DNA from 3 places in the Streptomyces sp. NPDC014656 genome. Region 3 is predicted to be linked to each of the others. Evidence: riboswitches for the same ligand, from Rfam matches in the RefSeq annotation. Region 3 holds a riboswitch; each other region holds the start of a gene.
The links. Region 3 has a riboswitch for cobalamin ahead of ACF1ED_RS24040 (ABC transporter substrate-binding protein). Riboswitches for the same ligand answer to the same signal wherever they lie in the genome.
Positions count from the first base shown of each region.

Region 1: another riboswitch for cobalamin. It lies ahead of ACF1ED_RS35700 (energy-coupling factor ABC transporter permease); the one in region 3 lies ahead of ACF1ED_RS24040 (ABC transporter substrate-binding protein).
Region 2: another riboswitch for cobalamin. It lies ahead of cobN (cobaltochelatase subunit CobN); the one in region 3 lies ahead of ACF1ED_RS24040 (ABC transporter substrate-binding protein).

Region 1 is NZ_JBIBZN010000025.1:56,414-61,802, reverse strand. It holds gene ACF1ED_RS35720 (hypothetical protein) at 1-715, opposite strand, end outside; gene dhaK (dihydroxyacetone kinase subunit DhaK) at 1,162-2,154, shown strand; gene dhaL (dihydroxyacetone kinase subunit DhaL) at 2,162-2,782, shown strand; gene ACF1ED_RS35705 (PTS-dependent dihydroxyacetone kinase phosphotransferase subunit DhaM) at 2,779-3,192, shown strand; cobalamin riboswitch at 3,248-3,470, shown strand; gene ACF1ED_RS35700 (energy-coupling factor ABC transporter permease) at 3,498-4,196, shown strand; gene ACF1ED_RS35695 (energy-coupling factor ABC transporter substrate-binding protein) at 4,196-4,552, shown strand; gene cbiQ (cobalt ECF transporter T component CbiQ) at 4,559-5,308, shown strand; gene ACF1ED_RS35685 (ATP-binding cassette domain-containing protein) at 5,305-5,389, shown strand, end outside.
Region 2 is NZ_JBIBZN010000013.1:161,072-166,460, forward strand. It holds gene ACF1ED_RS27165 (precorrin-2 C(20)-methyltransferase) at 1-177, opposite strand, end outside; gene ACF1ED_RS27170 (precorrin-8X methylmutase) at 174-809, opposite strand; gene ACF1ED_RS27175 (cobalamin biosynthesis protein CobG) at 809-2,056, opposite strand; cobalamin riboswitch at 2,136-2,270, shown strand; gene cobN (cobaltochelatase subunit CobN) at 2,309-5,389, shown strand, end outside.
Region 3 is NZ_JBIBZN010000011.1:89,977-95,365, reverse strand. It holds gene ACF1ED_RS24050 (ABC transporter ATP-binding protein) at 1-762, opposite strand, end outside; gene ACF1ED_RS24045 (FecCD family ABC transporter permease) at 759-1,829, opposite strand; gene ACF1ED_RS24040 (ABC transporter substrate-binding protein) at 1,826-2,800, opposite strand; cobalamin riboswitch at 2,838-2,986, opposite strand; gene ACF1ED_RS24035 (Mov34/MPN/PAD-1 family protein) at 2,979-3,404, opposite strand; gene ACF1ED_RS24030 (amino acid permease) at 3,481-4,917, opposite strand; gene ACF1ED_RS24025 (DUF2017 domain-containing protein) at 5,235-5,389, opposite strand, start outside.

The DNA of each region.
Region 1 (5,389 bases), on a different contig from region 3:
CGTCCTTGGTGGCCGCCAGGGCATTGAGCGTATTGCTATCCCCGGCCAACAGTCGGGGTCGAACTCCGTCGAGAGAGAGCAAGTGGTTACGGATCTCCGACCCGGTGAGCCACTTGTGGAGGTTGTCGTCCAGATATCCGCTCAGCTGCCTGACGATTCCCTCAGGATTCCCTACGAACAGCTGCTCGTAGATGATGTGAACCAGCTCACGCAGGTTCTCCGGTGAGTAGTCCTTCACGTAAACGGACTGGAGATATCTCCAGAGGGTCTCCCGGTCTACGGGCTTGCCGTCGTCGGCCCAGACTCCGCACAGAGCCATGAAGTCGCGCCCTTGAGGGCCGGTAAGAATCTCTTCGTACTCGGCGAACGTCACGGCGGCTCTCGCCCGGTCGGCAAGGTCGCGCAGCGCGGGCGATCCGGTCGAGAGAACGAGTCGCACTTTCCTGCCGGCTGCAAGGTGGCTTGCGACGGCCTTGAGGAGGGCTGCCACGGATCGCAGCGACCAGGGCCCCCGCGACGGCACATCCTTCACCTGATCGCACCATGTTTCGCCCTTGGCCACGAGCTGGAACTCGATGCCTTCACCAGCCTGTCCCACAGGCTCAAGACGGATCCGCGAGGCCTCTCCGCGCAGGAGGTCCGCGACCTTCAGCGCGGTCCACCAGTTCTCGTACCGGTTGCCCGCCTTGTCCGCCGCTCCGCCCGACAGCCCCATCGCGCATCACTTCCCCAGTGCGCCGCAACGGACTCCTCACCGGGGAGTCCATGGCCAAGCACTGTATTACCTGCCGGCTCATCCGTGGCCTGTGTTTCGAGCATGCGCCTCCATGCGGTCACTCGCCGCCCAGCCGGCCACAGCTGAGCCCCGAGGCGCCGCACGAAGCCTGTCGACAGGGGATCGGCCACCTGCGGCCGCGACGCACCGGTGCGCGACCACACCCCCGAGCGGATAATTGCGCCATCATGCACAGGTGCAAAGTGCACCCAGTCCAACCCACCCCTGACGGTTGATCAGGAAAGTCAGCAACAGGTCAGCATCAGTACCGCCCGAGACCGCTCCCGAACGCCATGAATCGCCAAGATCAACGATTGATCTCACTCGCTCTGACCTGCAAAAAGCCTGCTCAGTCACCTACCTGCTAGCCTCACCAGGAGGTATCCATGAGGATGCTGATCAACGTGCCCGAGACCGTCGTCGCCGACGGATTGCGGGGGCTTGCCGCCGCTCATCCCGAGTTGACCGTGGACGTGGAGCGGCGGGTGGTGGTGCGGCGGGACGCGCCGGTGGCGGGGAAGGTGGCGCTGGTCTCGGGGGGCGGGTCGGGGCACGAGCCGTTGCACGCGGGGTTCGTGGGGCCGGGGATGCTCGACGCGGCGTGCCCCGGGGAGGTCTTCACGTCGCCCGTGCCCGACCAGATGGTGCGGGCCGCGGCCGCCGTGGACAGCGGGGCGGGGGTGCTGTTCGTGGTGAAGAACTACACCGGGGACGTGCTGAACTTCGAGATGGCGGCCGAGCTCGCCGAGGACGAGGGCATCCAGGTCGCCAAGGTGCTCGTCGACGACGACGTGGCCGTGACGGACAGTCTGTACACGGCGGGGCGGCGCGGGACCGGTGCCACGCTCTTCGTGGAGAAGCTGGCCGGGGCTGCGGCGGACGAGGGCGCGCCGCTGGAGCGGGTGGAGGCGCTGGCGCGGCGGGTGGTCGCGCGGTCGCGGTCGTTCGGGGTGGCGCTGAGTGCCTGCTCCACGCCGGCGAAGGGCAGTCCGACCTTCGACCTGCCGCCGGGGGAACTGGAGTTGGGCGTCGGGATCCACGGCGAGCCGGGGCGGGAGCGGCGCGGGATGATGACCGCCGGGGAGATCGCCGAGGTCGCCGTGGACGCCGTCCTGGAAGACCTGCGGCCGTCGGGTCCGGTGCTGCTGCTGGTGAACGGGATGGGCGGGACGCCGCTCCTGGAGCTGTACGGCTTCAACGCGGAGGTGCGGCGGGTGCTGGACGCCCGGCGGGTGCCGGTGGCGCGCACACTGGTCGGGAACTACGTGACCTCGCTCGACATGGCGGGCTGCTCGGTGACCGTGTGCGCGGCCGACGAGGAACTGCTGCGGCTGTGGGACGCGCCGGTGGCGACCCCCGCGCTGCGCTGGGGCCGGTGAGCGGGCGATGACGAAGACGACGGAGACGACGTACGGTGCCGCCTTCACGGTCCGGTGGATGGAGACGGTGGCGGCGGCGGTCGAGCGGGAGGCCGGCCGGCTCACCGAGCTGGACTCCGCGATCGGCGACGCGGACCACGGGGCCAATCTGAGGCGCGGGTTCGCCGCCGTGGCCGAGGCCCTGGCGAAGGAGCCGCCCGCGACGCCGGGCGCGGTCCTCGTGACCGCCGGACGGCTGCTGATCTCGACCGTGGGCGGGGCCTCCGGGCCGTTGTACGGGACGCTGCTGCGGCGGGCCGGAAAGGCGCTCGGCGAGGCCGGGGAGGTCTCGCGGGCGGAGCTGGCGGACGCGCTGGCCGCCGGGGTCGCGGAGGTCGGGCGGCTCGGCGGGGCGGTGCCGGGCGACAAGACGATGCTGGACGCGCTGACACCGGCGGCGGACGCGCTGCGCGAGTCGTTCGCCGCCGCGCGGGCCGCGGCGGAGGCGGGCGCGCTCGCGACCGTGCCGCTGCGGGCCCGCAAGGGCCGGGCCAGCTATCTCGGCGAACGGTCGGTCGGGCACCAGGACCCGGGGGCGACGTCCTCCGCGCTGCTGTTCGCCGCCCTGGAGGAGGTGGCGGCCGGATGAGCGGCGGTCCGGGCAAGGTCGGGATCGTGCTCGTCTCGCACAGCGCGGCCGTCGCCGCCGCCGTCGCCGAGCTGGCCCGCGGGCTCGCCGGCGGGGGCGGCCTGGCGCCGGTCGCGGCGGCGGGCGGCACGCCCGACGGCGGGCTCGGCACGAGCTCCGAGCTGATCACCGGGGCGGCGAAGGCCGTCGACGCGGGCGCCGGGGTGGCCCTCCTGGTGGATCTGGGCAGCGCGGTCCTCACGGTGAAGGCCCTCCTCGCCGAGGGCGACGGACTCCCGGCGGGGGCCCGGCTCGTGGACGCCCCCTTCGTGGAGGGCGCGGTGGCCGCCCTGGTGACGGCGAGCGCCGGCGGCGACCTCGACGCGGTCGCCGCCGCGGCCTCGGAGGCGTACGACTACCGCAAGGTCTGACCCTCATCGCGATGCGGGGTCGGTCACTCGCGCTCCGGAGTGCGAGTGACCGACCCCGCATTGTGATGAAGCAGGTCAACCCACTAATGTCACAGGGCCTTGGTGTTCGGGAAACCGGTGCAGTACCGGTGCGGCCCTCGCCACTGTGATCGGGAGGTCAGGCTCCATCCCCCCGGGGAAGCCACTGCTCCGCCGCGGGAGACCGTCGTGGGGTGGGAAGGCGGAGTCGGACGTCACTACCGTCAGCCAGGAGACCGGCCAGGGCGCGTGTCCATCCACGAGGTGCTGGAGAGGGTCTCCCGATCATGCATATAGCCGAGGGGTATCTGCCCCCCGTCCATGCGGCCGCCTGGGGCGTCGCATCGGCTCCGTTCGTCGTCCACGGCGTCCGCGCGCTCACCCGCGAGGTGCGCGCCAACCCCGAGTCCACCCTGCTGCTCGGCGCCTCCGGCGCCTTCACGTTCGTCCTGTCCGCGCTCAAACTGCCGTCGGTGACGGGGAGTTGCTCCCATCCGACCGGCACGGGGCTGGGTGCCATCCTGTTCCGGCCGCCGATCATGGCGGTGCTCGGCACGATCACCCTGCTGTTCCAGGCGCTGCTCCTCGCCCACGGCGGGCTGACCACCCTGGGCGCGAACGCCTTCTCGATGGCGATCGTCGGGCCGTGGGCGGGGTACGGCACGTACCTGCTGTTCCGGCGGTCCGGGGCGCCGCTCATGGTCGGCGTCTTCTCCGGGGCGTTCGTCGCCGACCTCTCCACCTACTGCGTGACCAGCGTCCAGCTGGCCCTCGCGTTCCCCGACCCGGGCAGCGGGGTGGCGGGCTCGCTCGCGAAGTTCGGCGGGATCTTCGCGGTGACGCAGATCCCGCTGGCGGTCAGCGAGGGCCTGCTGACGGTCCTGGTGATGCGGCTGCTCACGCAGTCCAGCAAGGGGGAGCTGCTGCGGCTGGGCGTGCTCGCCCGGCCGAAGGCGGCCGAGCGGCACGAGGAGGCGGCGGCGTGATGAGCCGGAACGCGAAGATCAACGGTCTGCTGCTCCTGCTGGTGGCCGCGCTGGCCGTACTGCCGCTGGCGCTCGGGCTCGGCGACCACAAGGAGGAGCCGTTCACCGGCGCCGACGCGGAGGCCGAGACGGCGATCACCGAGATCGAGCCGGACTACGAGCCGTGGTTCAGCCCGCTGTACGAGCCGCCGTCCGGCGAGATCGAGTCGGCGCTCTTCGCCCTCCAGGCGGCGCTCGGCGCCGGCGTCCTCGCCTACTACTTCGGGCTGCGGCGCGGCCGGCGGCAGGGCGAGGAGCGGGCGGCGGCCCGTGCGGAGGGCGGCGCGCCCGCCCCGGACGCGGACAAGGACGCGTAGCCGCCGATGCTGCCGATCGACGCGGCGGCGCACAGCAGTCGCTGGCGCCGCCGCCATCCGGCGGAGAAGGCCGCGCTCGGTTTCGGTCTGACGCTGTGCGCGGTGTGCCTGCCGCCCTGGCCGGGGGCGCTCCTGGTCGCGGCGGCCACGCTCTGCGTGCTGCTCGGTCCGGCCGGCGTGCCCGGCCGGCAGCTGTGGCGGGCCTTCCGGATCCCGCTGGGCTTCTGCGTCACGGGGGCCGTGCCGCTGCTCTTCGCGGTGGGCGGGCCCGGGGGGCTCGTGGCCTGGGCGCCGGGCGGTCCGGCGCACGCCGGGGAGCTGCTGCTGCGGACGGCGTCCGCCTCGCTGGGCGTGCTGCTGTTCGCCTTCACCACGCCGGTGTCGGACGTGCTGCCGCGGCTGGTCCGGGCCGGGGTGCCGGCGCCGGTGGTGGACGTGGCCCTGGTGATGTACCGGATCGTGTTCCTGCTGCTGGACGCGCAGAGCAAGGTGCGGCAGGCGCAGGCGGCGCGGCTCGGGGCGACGACCCGGGCCTCGGTGTGGCGCTCGATGGCGGGCCTCGGCGCGACCTCGTTCGTCCGGGCCTTCGACCGGGCGCAGCGGCTCCAGACCGGACTCGCCGGACGCGGTTACGACGGCACCCTGCGGGTCCTGCTGCCCGGGACGCCCGTCTCCCGCCCGTTCCTCGCGGCGACGGGCGGTCTCCTGTCGGGGCTCGTCGCCCTCACCCTCGTACTGGAAAGGCTTCTGCCATGACGGCCCCCCTCCCTGTCGTGGAGCTGGTCGGCGCGGGTTTCGCGTACGAGGACGGACCCCCGGTCCTCACGGACGTCTCCT
Region 2 (5,389 bases), on a different contig from region 3:
GTGGTCCTCGCGCAGGTGCCCGGCGGCGATGGAGCGCGCTATCGAGCGGCCGTGGCGGGCCGAGTGGTAGGCGATCACGTCGGCCTCGGCGATGGCCTTCACGGCGGCGAGGGTGAGGAGGTCCGGGTCGCCGGGGCCGAGCCCGACGCCGTACAGCTTTCCGGTGGCGGTGCTCATGCCTGGATCTCCGGTTCGTGCGCGAGGGCGTTGAGGGCGGCGGCGGTCATGGCGCTGCCGCCGCGTCGGCCGCGGACCACCAGGTAGTCGAGGCCGAGCCCGTTGGCGGCGAGGGCGTCCTTGGACTCGGCGGCGCCGATGAAGCCGACGGGGATGCCGAGGACGGCGGCCGGCTTCGGCGCGCCCTTGGCGATCATCTCCAGGAGGTGGAAGAGGGCGGTGGGGGCGTTGCCGATGGCGACGACCGAGCCTTCGAGGCGGTCGCGCCACAGTTCGAGGGCGGCGGCGGAGCGGGTGGTGCCCAGCTCGGCGGCGAGGGCGGGCACGGCCGGGTCGGAGAGCGCGCACAGCACCTCGTTGTCGGCGGGCAGCCGCTTGCGGGTGACGCCGGAGGCGACCATCTGCGCGTCGCAGAGGACGGGGGCGCCGGCCCGGAGCGCGGCGCGGGCGTGCGCGACGACCCCGGGGGAGTACGCGAGGTCCCGGACGAGGTCGGTCATGCCGCAGGCGTGGATCATGCGGACGGCGACCGTGGCGACGTCGTCGGGCATCCCCGAGAGGTCCGCCTCGGCGCGGATCGTGGCGAAGGAGCGGCGGTAGATCTCGGCGCCGTCCTTCTCGTACTCGTACATCATCGGCTCTCCATCGACGTCGATGTCTTGCGGGCCGCCGCGACGGCCTCGGCCAGGGCGGTGCGGGGGACGGGGGCGCCGTCCAGCAGGTAGGTGCCGGAGTCCCGGGCGGTGACCTCGATCCGGGCGCCGTGCGGGTGCCCGCAGCGGCGCTCGCACCCGGAGTAGTGCACGGGCAGCGGGCCGCCGGGCGCGCGCGCCGCGTCCGCCCGCACGTCGGCGAGGGACTTGGCGCAGCCGGGCGTGCCGGTGCAGGCGGTGACCCCGGTGCCGGGGTCGGCCGGGTCGGTGATCAGCCCGTGGGCCGCCAGGGCGGGGAGCCGGCCGGCGGCGGCCCCCACCACGACCGCGCCGCGCCAGGGCGTGAGCCGGACCTCGGCCGCGCCTTCGGCGAGGGCCCGCAGCTGGGCGGCGGTCAGCCGGCCGAGGGGGGCGAGGACGTGCAGGGCGCGGTCGCCGAGCGGGCCGGGTGCGGGCGGCGGCGCCGACGGGGGAGGGAGGAGGGGTACGGGCTCCGCGGTGATCCCCGCTCCGGCCAGGGCGCGGGCCCAGTCCGGGAGGTGCCCGGCGGGGAGCTCGCGCGGGCGCCACGCGCCGGTCCCGGCGGCTTCGGCGGCGTCGAGGAAGGCGAGGGCGCAGGCGAGGGCGGCGGGGACGGCGTCGGCGGCGGCCACGGCGAAGGCCCCGGAGCCGGCGAGGAGGGTCGCGGCGCCGTCCGGTGCTGCGATCAAGGTCACATCGCCGCCGAGGCCGGCGACGTCGCCGCGGCCGTCGTCGAGGACGAAGAGGAAGCGGCCGGAGAGGGCCGCCGCGCGGGGCTCGGCGCAGAGCGCCGCGTCGAGGGCGCGGGCCCACAACTGCACGTCGGCGTGGCCGAGTCCGTCGGTTCCGGCGGCGGGGGTGGCCACGATGTTGCGGACCCGCTCGTGGGTGGGGGAGGGCAGCAGGGCCGCCGCGTCGAGGAGGGCGGCGAGTTCCGCGCCGCAGCCCTCGGCGAGGCCGCGCAGCTCGGCGTTGCCGCGCGAGGTGACGCTGATCCGCCCGTCGCCCAGGGCCTCCGCCGCACCGGCCAGGGCGAGTGCCTGATGGTGCGTCAAGCGCCCTGCGGGCAGGCGGAGTCGGGCGAGGAACCCGTCGGCGGCGGCGTGCAGCCGGAGCGCCCCCGGGCACGCGTCGCCACGGTCCCGTATGCGAGGTTCGCCCGGTTCGGGCGGGGTGGGCGGGGTCGGCGGCATGGCGGCGAGCATACCCACGGGGAACCGGGCGGCCACCGAGTGTGATCCGGCCGACTCTCCGGCCCCCTCCGGCCCGCCGACGGCACGCTCTACTATGCAGATCGGCATGGGGTCCCAGGACCCCGGGGAGGAAGCCCGGTGAGAATCCGGCGCGGTCCCGCCACTGTGAGCCCGAGCCGGCGACGGCCCGGGTGAGCCAGGAACTCCCCGCCGACCACGACCACCCGGGGCGCGGAAACCCCGAGGAAGGGCCTGAGCCTCGCCATGCTCCTGCTGCTGTCGCACTCCGACACCGACCTGCTCAGTGCCCGGGCGGCGAACGCCGCCGCGCCCGAGGGCCCGGTCGCGTACCGCTTCGCCAACCCCTCCCGGCTGCCCCTCGCCGACCTCCCGGGCCTCCTCGACGGCACCGACCTGGTCGTCGTCCGCCTCCTCGGCGGCGTCCGCTCCTGGCAGGAGGGGCTCGACACGGTCCTCGCCGCCGGGAAGCCGGTCGTCGTCCTCAGCGGCGAACAGGCCCCCGACGCCCAGCTGATGGCCGCCTCCACCGTGCCCGTCGGCGTCGCCACCGAGGCGCACGCCTACCTCGCCCACGGCGGCCCCGCCAACCTGGGGCAGCTGGCCCGCTTCCTCTCCGACACCGTCCTGCTCACCGGCCACGGCTTCGAGGCCCCGGCCGCCGCCCCCACCTGGGGCCCCCTGGAGCGGACCGCCCGCGTCACCGAGGGCCCGGCGATCGCCGTGCTCTACTACCGCGCCCACCACATGAGCGGGAACACCGCCTTCGTCGGCGCCCTGTGCGACGCGATCGAGGACGCCGGCGCCCGCGCCCTCCCGCTGTACGTGGCCTCCCTGCGGGCCCCCGAGGAGGAGCTGCTCGCAGTCCTGCGCGGCGCCGACGCCGTCGTCACCACCGTCCTCGCCGCCGGCGGCACCAAGCCGGCCGCCGCCCAGGCCGGCGGCGACGAGGAGTCCTGGGACGCGGGCGCGCTCGCCGCGCTCGACGTGCCGGTCCTCCAGGCGCTCTGCCTCACCGGCTCGCGGGCGAACTGGGAGGAGAACGACGAGGGCCTGTCGCCGCTGGACGCGGCCAGCCAGGTCGCCGTCCCCGAGTTCGACGGCCGGCTCATCACCGTCCCGTTCTCCTTCAAGGAGATCGACGCCGACGGCCTGCCCGCCTACGTCGCCGACGCCGAGCGCGCCGCCCGCGTCGCCGGCATCGCCGTCCGCCACGCCCGCCTGCGGCACATCCCGAACGCCGAGAAGCGGCTGGCGCTCGTCCTCTCCGCGTACCCCACCAAGCACTCCCGCATCGGCAACGCGGTCGGTCTCGACACCCCCGCCTCCGCCGTCTCCCTGCTGCGCCGCCTGATCGCCGAGGGCTACGACTTCGGCCCGGAGGAGGACCTCCCCGGCCTGGTCTCCGGCGACGGCGACGAGCTGATCTACGCCCTCATCGAGGCCGGCGGCCACGACCAGGACTGGCTCACCGAGGAGCAGCTGGCGAAGAACCCGGTCCGCATCCCGGCCGCCGACTACAAGCGCTGGTACGCCGAGCTGCCGCGGGAGCTGCGCGAGCGCGTCGAGGAGCACTGGGGCCCGGCGCCCGGCGAGATGTTCCTCGACCGGTCCCGCAACCCCGACGGCGACATCGTGCTCGCCGCCCTGCGGCGCGGGAACCTCCTGGTCCTCATCCAGCCGCCGCGCGGCTTCGGCGAGAACCCGATCGCGATCTACCACGACCCCGACCTGCCGCCCTCGCACCACTACCTGGCTGCCTACCGCTGGATCGCGGCGCGCGCCGAGGACGGCGGCTTCGGCGCCGACGCCATGGTCCACCTCGGCAAGCACGGCAACCTGGAGTGGCTGCCCGGCAAGAACGCCGGCCTGTCGGCCGCCTGCGGCCCCGACGCCGCCCTCGGCGACCTGCCGCTCGTCTACCCCTTCCTCGTCAACGACCCCGGCGAGGGCACCCAGGCCAAGCGCCGCGTCCACGCCACCCTCGTCGACCACCTCGTCCCGCCGATGGCCCGCGCCGACTCCTACGGCGACATCGCGCGCCTGGAGCAGCTGCTCGACGAGTACGCCCAGATCTCCTCCATGGACCCGGCGAAGCTGCCCGCGATCCGCGCCCAGATCTGGACCCTGATCCAGGCCGCCAAGCTCGACCACGACCTCGGCCTCCAGGAGCGCCCGGAGGACGACGGCTTCGACGACTTCCTGCTGCACGTCGACGGCTGGCTGTGCGAGGTCAAGGACGCCCAGATCCGCGACGGCCTGCACGTCCTCGGCGGCGCCCCGGAGGGCGAGGCCCGGGTCAACCTGGTCCTCTCCATCCTGCGCGCCCGCCAGATCTGGGGCGGCACCCAGGCGCTGCCCGGTCTGCGCGAGGCGCTCGGCCTGGACGAGGGAGCCGCGACCCGGACCACCGCCGACGAGGCGGAGGCGGAGGCCCGCGCCCTGGTCGAGGCGATGGAGGCGGCGGCCTGGTCCGTGGACGCCGTCCCGGCCGTGGCCGCCGCGCACGGGCCCGACGTGCACGCGGTGCTGCGCTTCGCCTGCGAGCAGGTCGTGCCGCGCCTGGCGGCCACCACGGACGAGCTGACGCACGCCGTGCACGCCCTGAACGGCGGCTTCGTGCCGGCCGGCCCGTCCGGCTCGCCGCTGCGCGGCCTGGTCAACGTGCTGCCGACCGGCCGGAACTTCTACTCCGTCGACCCCAAGGCCGTGCCGTCCCGGCTCGCCTGGGAGACCGGCCAGGCGCTCGCCGACTCCCTCCTGGAGCGCTACCGCACGGACAACGGCGAGTGGCCCACCTCCGTCGGCCTCTCCCTGTGGGGCACCAGCGCGATGCGCACCGCGGGCGACGACGTCGCCGAGGCGCTGGCCCTGCTCGGCGTGCGCCCGCTGTGGGACGAGGCGTCCCGCCGGGTCAACGGCCTGGAGCCGATCCCGCTCGCCGAGCTCGGCCGCCCGCGCGTGGACGTCACCCTGCGCATCTCCGGCTTCTTCCGGGACGCCTTCCCGCACGTCATCGGGCTCCTCGACGACGCCGTCCGGCTGGTCGCGGGCCTGGAGGAGCCGGACGAGGACAACCACGTCCGCGCCCACACCCGGGCCGACCTCGCCGAGCACGGCGACGAACGCCGCGCCACCACCCGCATCTTCGGCTCCCGCCCCGGCACCTACGGCGCCGGCATCCTCCAGCTGATCGACTCGCGGGACTGGCGCACCGACGCCGACCTCGCCGAGGTGTACACGGTGTGGGGCGGGTACGCGTACGGGCGCGGGCTCGAAGGCCGGCCGGCGCGCGCCGAGATGGAGACGGCGTACAAGCGGATCGCG
Region 3 (5,389 bases):
GGTGGGCGGACTGGGCAGGTAGAGGACGGTCGGGGTGCCGGTCCTCGGGTGCGGGACGACCTCGGCTTCCACGCCGTAGACGGCGGCCAGCAGTTCGGGGGTGAGGACCTCCGCGGGGGTGCCGCCGGTGACGATCCGGCCCGCTTCGAGGACGTAGAGCCGGTCGCAGTGGGCGGCGGCGAGGTTGAGGTCGTGGAGGGCCAGGAGGTTGGTGGTGCCCAGGGTGCGGACGAGGGCGAGGACGTCGATCTGGTGGCGGATGTCCAGGTGGTTGGTGGGTTCGTCGAGGACGAGGAGTTCCGGTTCCTGGACGAGGGCGCGGGCGACGAGGGCGCGCTGGCGTTCGCCGCCGGAGAGGGTGGGGCAGGCGCGGCCGGCGAGGGCCGTGAGGCCGACGCGGGCGAGGGCGGTGTCGGCGCGGGCCAGGTCGTCGGCGGTGTCCCCCTCCCAGAAGCGCTTGTGCGGGGAGCGGCCGAGGGCGACGAGTTCGCGGACGGTGAGGTCGACGTCGGCTGCGGAGTCCTGGGGGACGGTGGCGACCCTGCGGGCGCGTTCCCTGGGGGCGAGCCGGGTGAGGTCGGTGCCGTCGAGGAGGGCGCGGCCTGAGGTGGCGGCGAGGGTGCCGTAGACGCAGCGCAGGAGGGTGGTCTTGCCGCTGCCGTTGGGGCCGATGAGGCCGACGGTCTCGCCGGGGCGGGCGGTGAGGTCGGCGGCGCGGAGCCGGTCGTGGTGGCTCAGGGCTTCGAGGCGCAGGCCGGTCACGGGGCGGCTCCTTCGGGGCGGCGGCGCATCAGCCAGAGGAAGAAGGGGCCGCCGGTGAGGGCGGTGAGGACGCCGACGGGGATGTCCTGGGGGGCGGCGAGGGTGCGGGCGCCGAGGTCGGCGGCGACGAGGGCGACGGCGCCGCCGAGGGCGGCGACGGGGAGCAGTCGGCGGTGCGGGGCGCCGACTGCCAGGCGGGCGGCGTGCGGGGCCATGAGGCCGATGAAGCCGACGGCGCCGCTGGCGGCGACCATGACGGCGGTGACGAGGGAGGCGAGGACGAAGACGGCGGCGCGGAAGCGGCCGGTGTCCAGGCCGAGGGCGGTGGCGTCCTCCTCGCCGGTGAGGAGGAGGTCGAGGGGGCGGGCGAGGGCGAGGAGGACGCCGGTGCCGAGGACGAGGACGGCGGCGGGGAGCGGGAGGGTGTCCCAGCGGGCGGAGCCGAGTCCGCCGAGGGACCAGTGGAGGGCTTCCTGGAAGTGCTCGGGGCGGCCCGCGGTGACGAGGAGGAGGGTGGTGAGGGCGGACAGGACGTAGGAGACGGCGACGCCGGCGAGGACGAGGCGGGGGCCGGTCATGGTGGAGCCGCGGCGGGCGAGTCCGTAGACGAGGACGAGGGCGAGGAGGGAGCCGGCGAAGGCGCCGGCGGGCAGGGCGAGGGCGGTGGAGGCGCCGATGCCGAGGACGATGACGAGGACGGCGCCGGTGGAGGCGCCGGAGGAGATCCCGAGCAGGAAGGGGTCGGCGAGCCGGTTGCGGACGAGTGCCTGGAGGACGGTGCCGACGACGGCGAGTCCGGCGCCGACGACGGCGCCGAGGAGGACCCGGGGCAGCCGCACGTCGAGGACGATCGTGCGGTACGGGGAGGGCGCGGCGCGGCCGGTGAGCGCGTCGAGGACCTGGCCGGGCGGGATCCGTACGGAGCCGAGGGCGAGGGAGGCGAGGACGGCGGCGGCGAGCGCGGCGAGGAGTCCGGCGAGGACGGCGGCGTGGCGGAGCCGCCCGGGGCCGGACGGCTCGGGCGCGGCGGCCCGGCCGTCCGGGCGGACGGTGGTGGTGGCGGTCATCGGGCGGTGGCGGGGTGGAGCTGGGCGGCGAGCTTGTCGACGGCGGCGGGGACGCGGACGCCGAGGACGGTGTCGGAGAGGGGGAGGACGGCGAAGCGGCGGTTCCTGATGGCGGGGACGTCCTTCAGGGCGGGGTCGTCGAGGAGGCGGCGCTTCTTCTGTTCGACGGTGGTGGTGCCGTAGTCGTAGATGAGGACGACCTCGGGCTTGCGGGCGACGACCTGTTCCCAGGTGGCGTCGCCGAAGGGCTTGGCGAGGTCGGCGAAGACGTTGCGGCCGCCGGCGCGGGTGATGAGGTCGTCGCCGATGCCGTCGCCGCCGGCGGTGAAGGCGGTCCTGTCGCCGCTGTCGTAGACGAAGACGGAGACGGGGTCGACGCCCTCGATGCGTTCGGCGGTGGCGGCGAGGGAGGCGCGGGCGTCCCGCGTCCACTTCGCGGCGCGGTCGGGGACGCCGAAGGTGCGGCCGACCTCGGTGACCTCGCGGTAGAGGTCGTCGACGGAGACGGGGCCGTCGGCGCAGTACTCGCCGTTCAGGCGGCTGGTGATGCCGGCCTTCGCCAGGTCGTCGCGGGCGCGTCCGGCCTTGGCGTCGAAGGCGCTGGTGTAGCCGCCGTAGACGAAGTCGGGGTTCGCGGCGAGGAGGGCCTCCTTGGAGGGGTACTCCTTCGCGAGGACGGGGACGGCGTCGTAGGCCTTCCGATAGGCGGGGAGGACGGCGTCGTCGAGGTAGGCGGTGCCGACGAGGGACTTCTCCAGGCCGAGGGCGAGCAGCACCTCGGTGACGTGCTGGTTCATGGTGACGGCGCGCTTCGGCGGGGCCTGGTAGGTGGTCGTCACGCCGCAGTTGGTGACGGTGTACGGGAAGCCGGGCGCGGGCTTCGCGGCGGTGGGCGCGGCCTGCGGGGCGGCGCAGGCGGCGAGCAGCGGGAGCAGGGCGAGCGCGGACGGCAGCGTGCGGCGCCGGGTCATGGCGGAGCCTCCTCCGGGGATTTCCACGTCCCCGATCGGCGGTGAGAAGGCGGCAGGTCAGTTCCTGGCTGGCGGCCCCCGGGGAGGGGGCCGGTCACAGTGGCGGGACCGCGCCGGGTTCGCACCGGCTTCCTGGGTCCTGCCGCCCTGAAAGGTCGCGGTCAGACTAGCGGTACGGCTACGCGTACGCCTCGACGACCTTGACGTCCTCCTCGGTCACGACGCCCTCGACGATCGTGTAGGAGCGGAACTGGAAGTCGCCGGCGCCGTCGGTGTCGGCGGTGGAGACGAGGACGTAGTGGGCGCCGGGCTCGTTGGCGTAGGTGATGTCGGTGCGGGAGGGGTACGCCTCGGTCGCGGTGTGCGAGTGGTAGATGATCACGGGCTCCTCGTCCCGGTCGTCCATCTCGCGGTAGAGCTTGAGGAGGTCGGCGGAGTCGAACTCGTAGAAGGTGGGCGAGCGCGCCGCGTTGAGCATGGGGATGAACCGCTCGGGGCGGCCCGAGCCGACCGGACCCGCGACCACGCCGCAGGCCTCGTCGGGGTGGTCCGCCCGGGCGTGTTCCACGATCCGGTCGTACAGGTCTCGGGTGAGGGTCAGCATGCCGACAGGATAAGCATCCGGGCCGCCGCGTACCGAGGGGTGGTACGGGGCGGCCCGGATGCTGGGACGGGGTGGGTCAGGAGCGCTTGGCGAAGGCGGCGCCCTCGGGGTCGCGGGCCTTGAGCACCAGGTAGGCGACGGCGAGGAGGAGGCCCCAGACCGGGGCGCCGTAGAGGGCGACGCGGTTGCCCTCGTCGATGCCCATGGTGACGACGACCAGGCCGATGAAGGCGAGGGCGAAGACGCTGGCCCAGATGCCGCCGGGGGCCTTGAAGGAGGACTGGGGCAGCTCGCCCCGGTCGGCCTTGAGGCGGAAGCGGATCTGGCAGATCAGGATCATGATCCAGGCCCACATGCCGGAGATGGTGGCGAAGGAGACGACGTAGTTGAACGCCTCGCCGGGCCACTGGTAGTTGATCCAGACGCCGACCATCATCAGCGCGGCGGAGAAGGTGGTGCCGACCAGCGGGGTGCCGCTCTTCGTCAGCCGGGTGAAGAGCTTCGGGCCCTGGCCGTTGAGCGCGAGGTCGCGCAGCATGCGGCCGGTGGAGTACATGCCCGAGTTGCAGGAGGAGAGGGCGGCCGTCAGGACGACGAAGTTGACGATCGCGGCGCCGGCCTGGAAGCCCATCTCCTCGAAGGCGGCGACGAACGGCGAGACGCCCGGCTTGAAGTGGGTCCACGGGACGACCGACAGGATCATGATGAGCGCGCCGACGTAGAAGACGGCGATGCGCCACGGCACGGTGTTGATGGCCTTGGGCAGGACGGTCTTCGGGTCCTTCGACTCGCCGGCGGTGACGCCGACCAGCTCGACGGCGAGGAAGGCGAACATGACCATCTGGAGGGTCATGAGGGTGGAGACGATGCCGTCCTCGCCGGCGAAGAAGCCGCCGAGGTCCCACAGGTGGGTGATCGAGGCGGTGTCACCGGCGTCGGAGAAGCCGATCGTGAGGATGCCGGCGCAGATCAGGATCATGCCGACGATGGCGGTGACCTTGACCATGGAGAACCAGAACTCCAGCTCGCCGAAGAGCTTCACGGAGATCAGGTTGGCGCCGTACAGGATGACGGTGAAGACGAGGGCGGACAGCCACTGCGGGATGTCCCACCAGTACGTCATGTAGGTGGCCGCGGCGGTGACTTCGGTGATGCCGGTGACGACCCAGAAGAGCCAGTACGTCCAGCCGGTGACGAAGCCCGCGAAGGGGCCGATGAACTCCCGCGCGTACTCCGAGAAGGAGCCGGAGACGGGGCGGTACATGAGGAGTTCGCCGAGCGCCCGCATGATGAAGAAGATGACGAGGCCCGCGAGGGCGTACGCGAGGATCAGGCTGGGGCCCGCCTTGGAGATGCCCTTGCCGGCTCCGAGGAAGAGGCCGGTGCCGATGGCACCGCCGATCGCGATCATCTGGATCTGACGGGCGCCGAGTGCCCGGTGGTACCCCTCGCCCGGGGCGGAGTCCGCGGCCTCATTGCCGTCGTGCTGCTTGTCGACCCGCACTGAGGTCATGGTGGTGCGCCTTTCTCCATGCTGATCCGCGCGACCGCTGCTGCGTCTGCTGCGGATCGGATCCTTATCCCCCCGGATGTGGATGGAGTGCTACCGGCGGTCAGCCGGCCCGAGCGCCCTCGGGAACAGGGGTGGCGTGCCCGAGTGGTCGTGAAGATTTATCACGGGGTGGGGGGTGATCGACGGAGTTGGGTGTGGCGCGCACCACGAAAAGAGGGGTGCAAAAGGAACTCAAGACGACAAAGCGCCCGCCCTGATAACGAGTTCGTTATCCGGATTTGAGCGTCCGCTGAGCGAACGCCCTGCCGCGTCGGGGCTCAGGACATCAGCGTCTCGACCAGTGACTCCTGGAGCGCGCCGAGCCAGAGGTAGGCCATCACCATCGGCTTGCGGGGGTCGCTGTCGGGCAGCCGGTAGAGCCGCTCGCTCTCCTCGTCCTCGGTGATCTCCAGGCGCGTGGCGATGGTCAGCC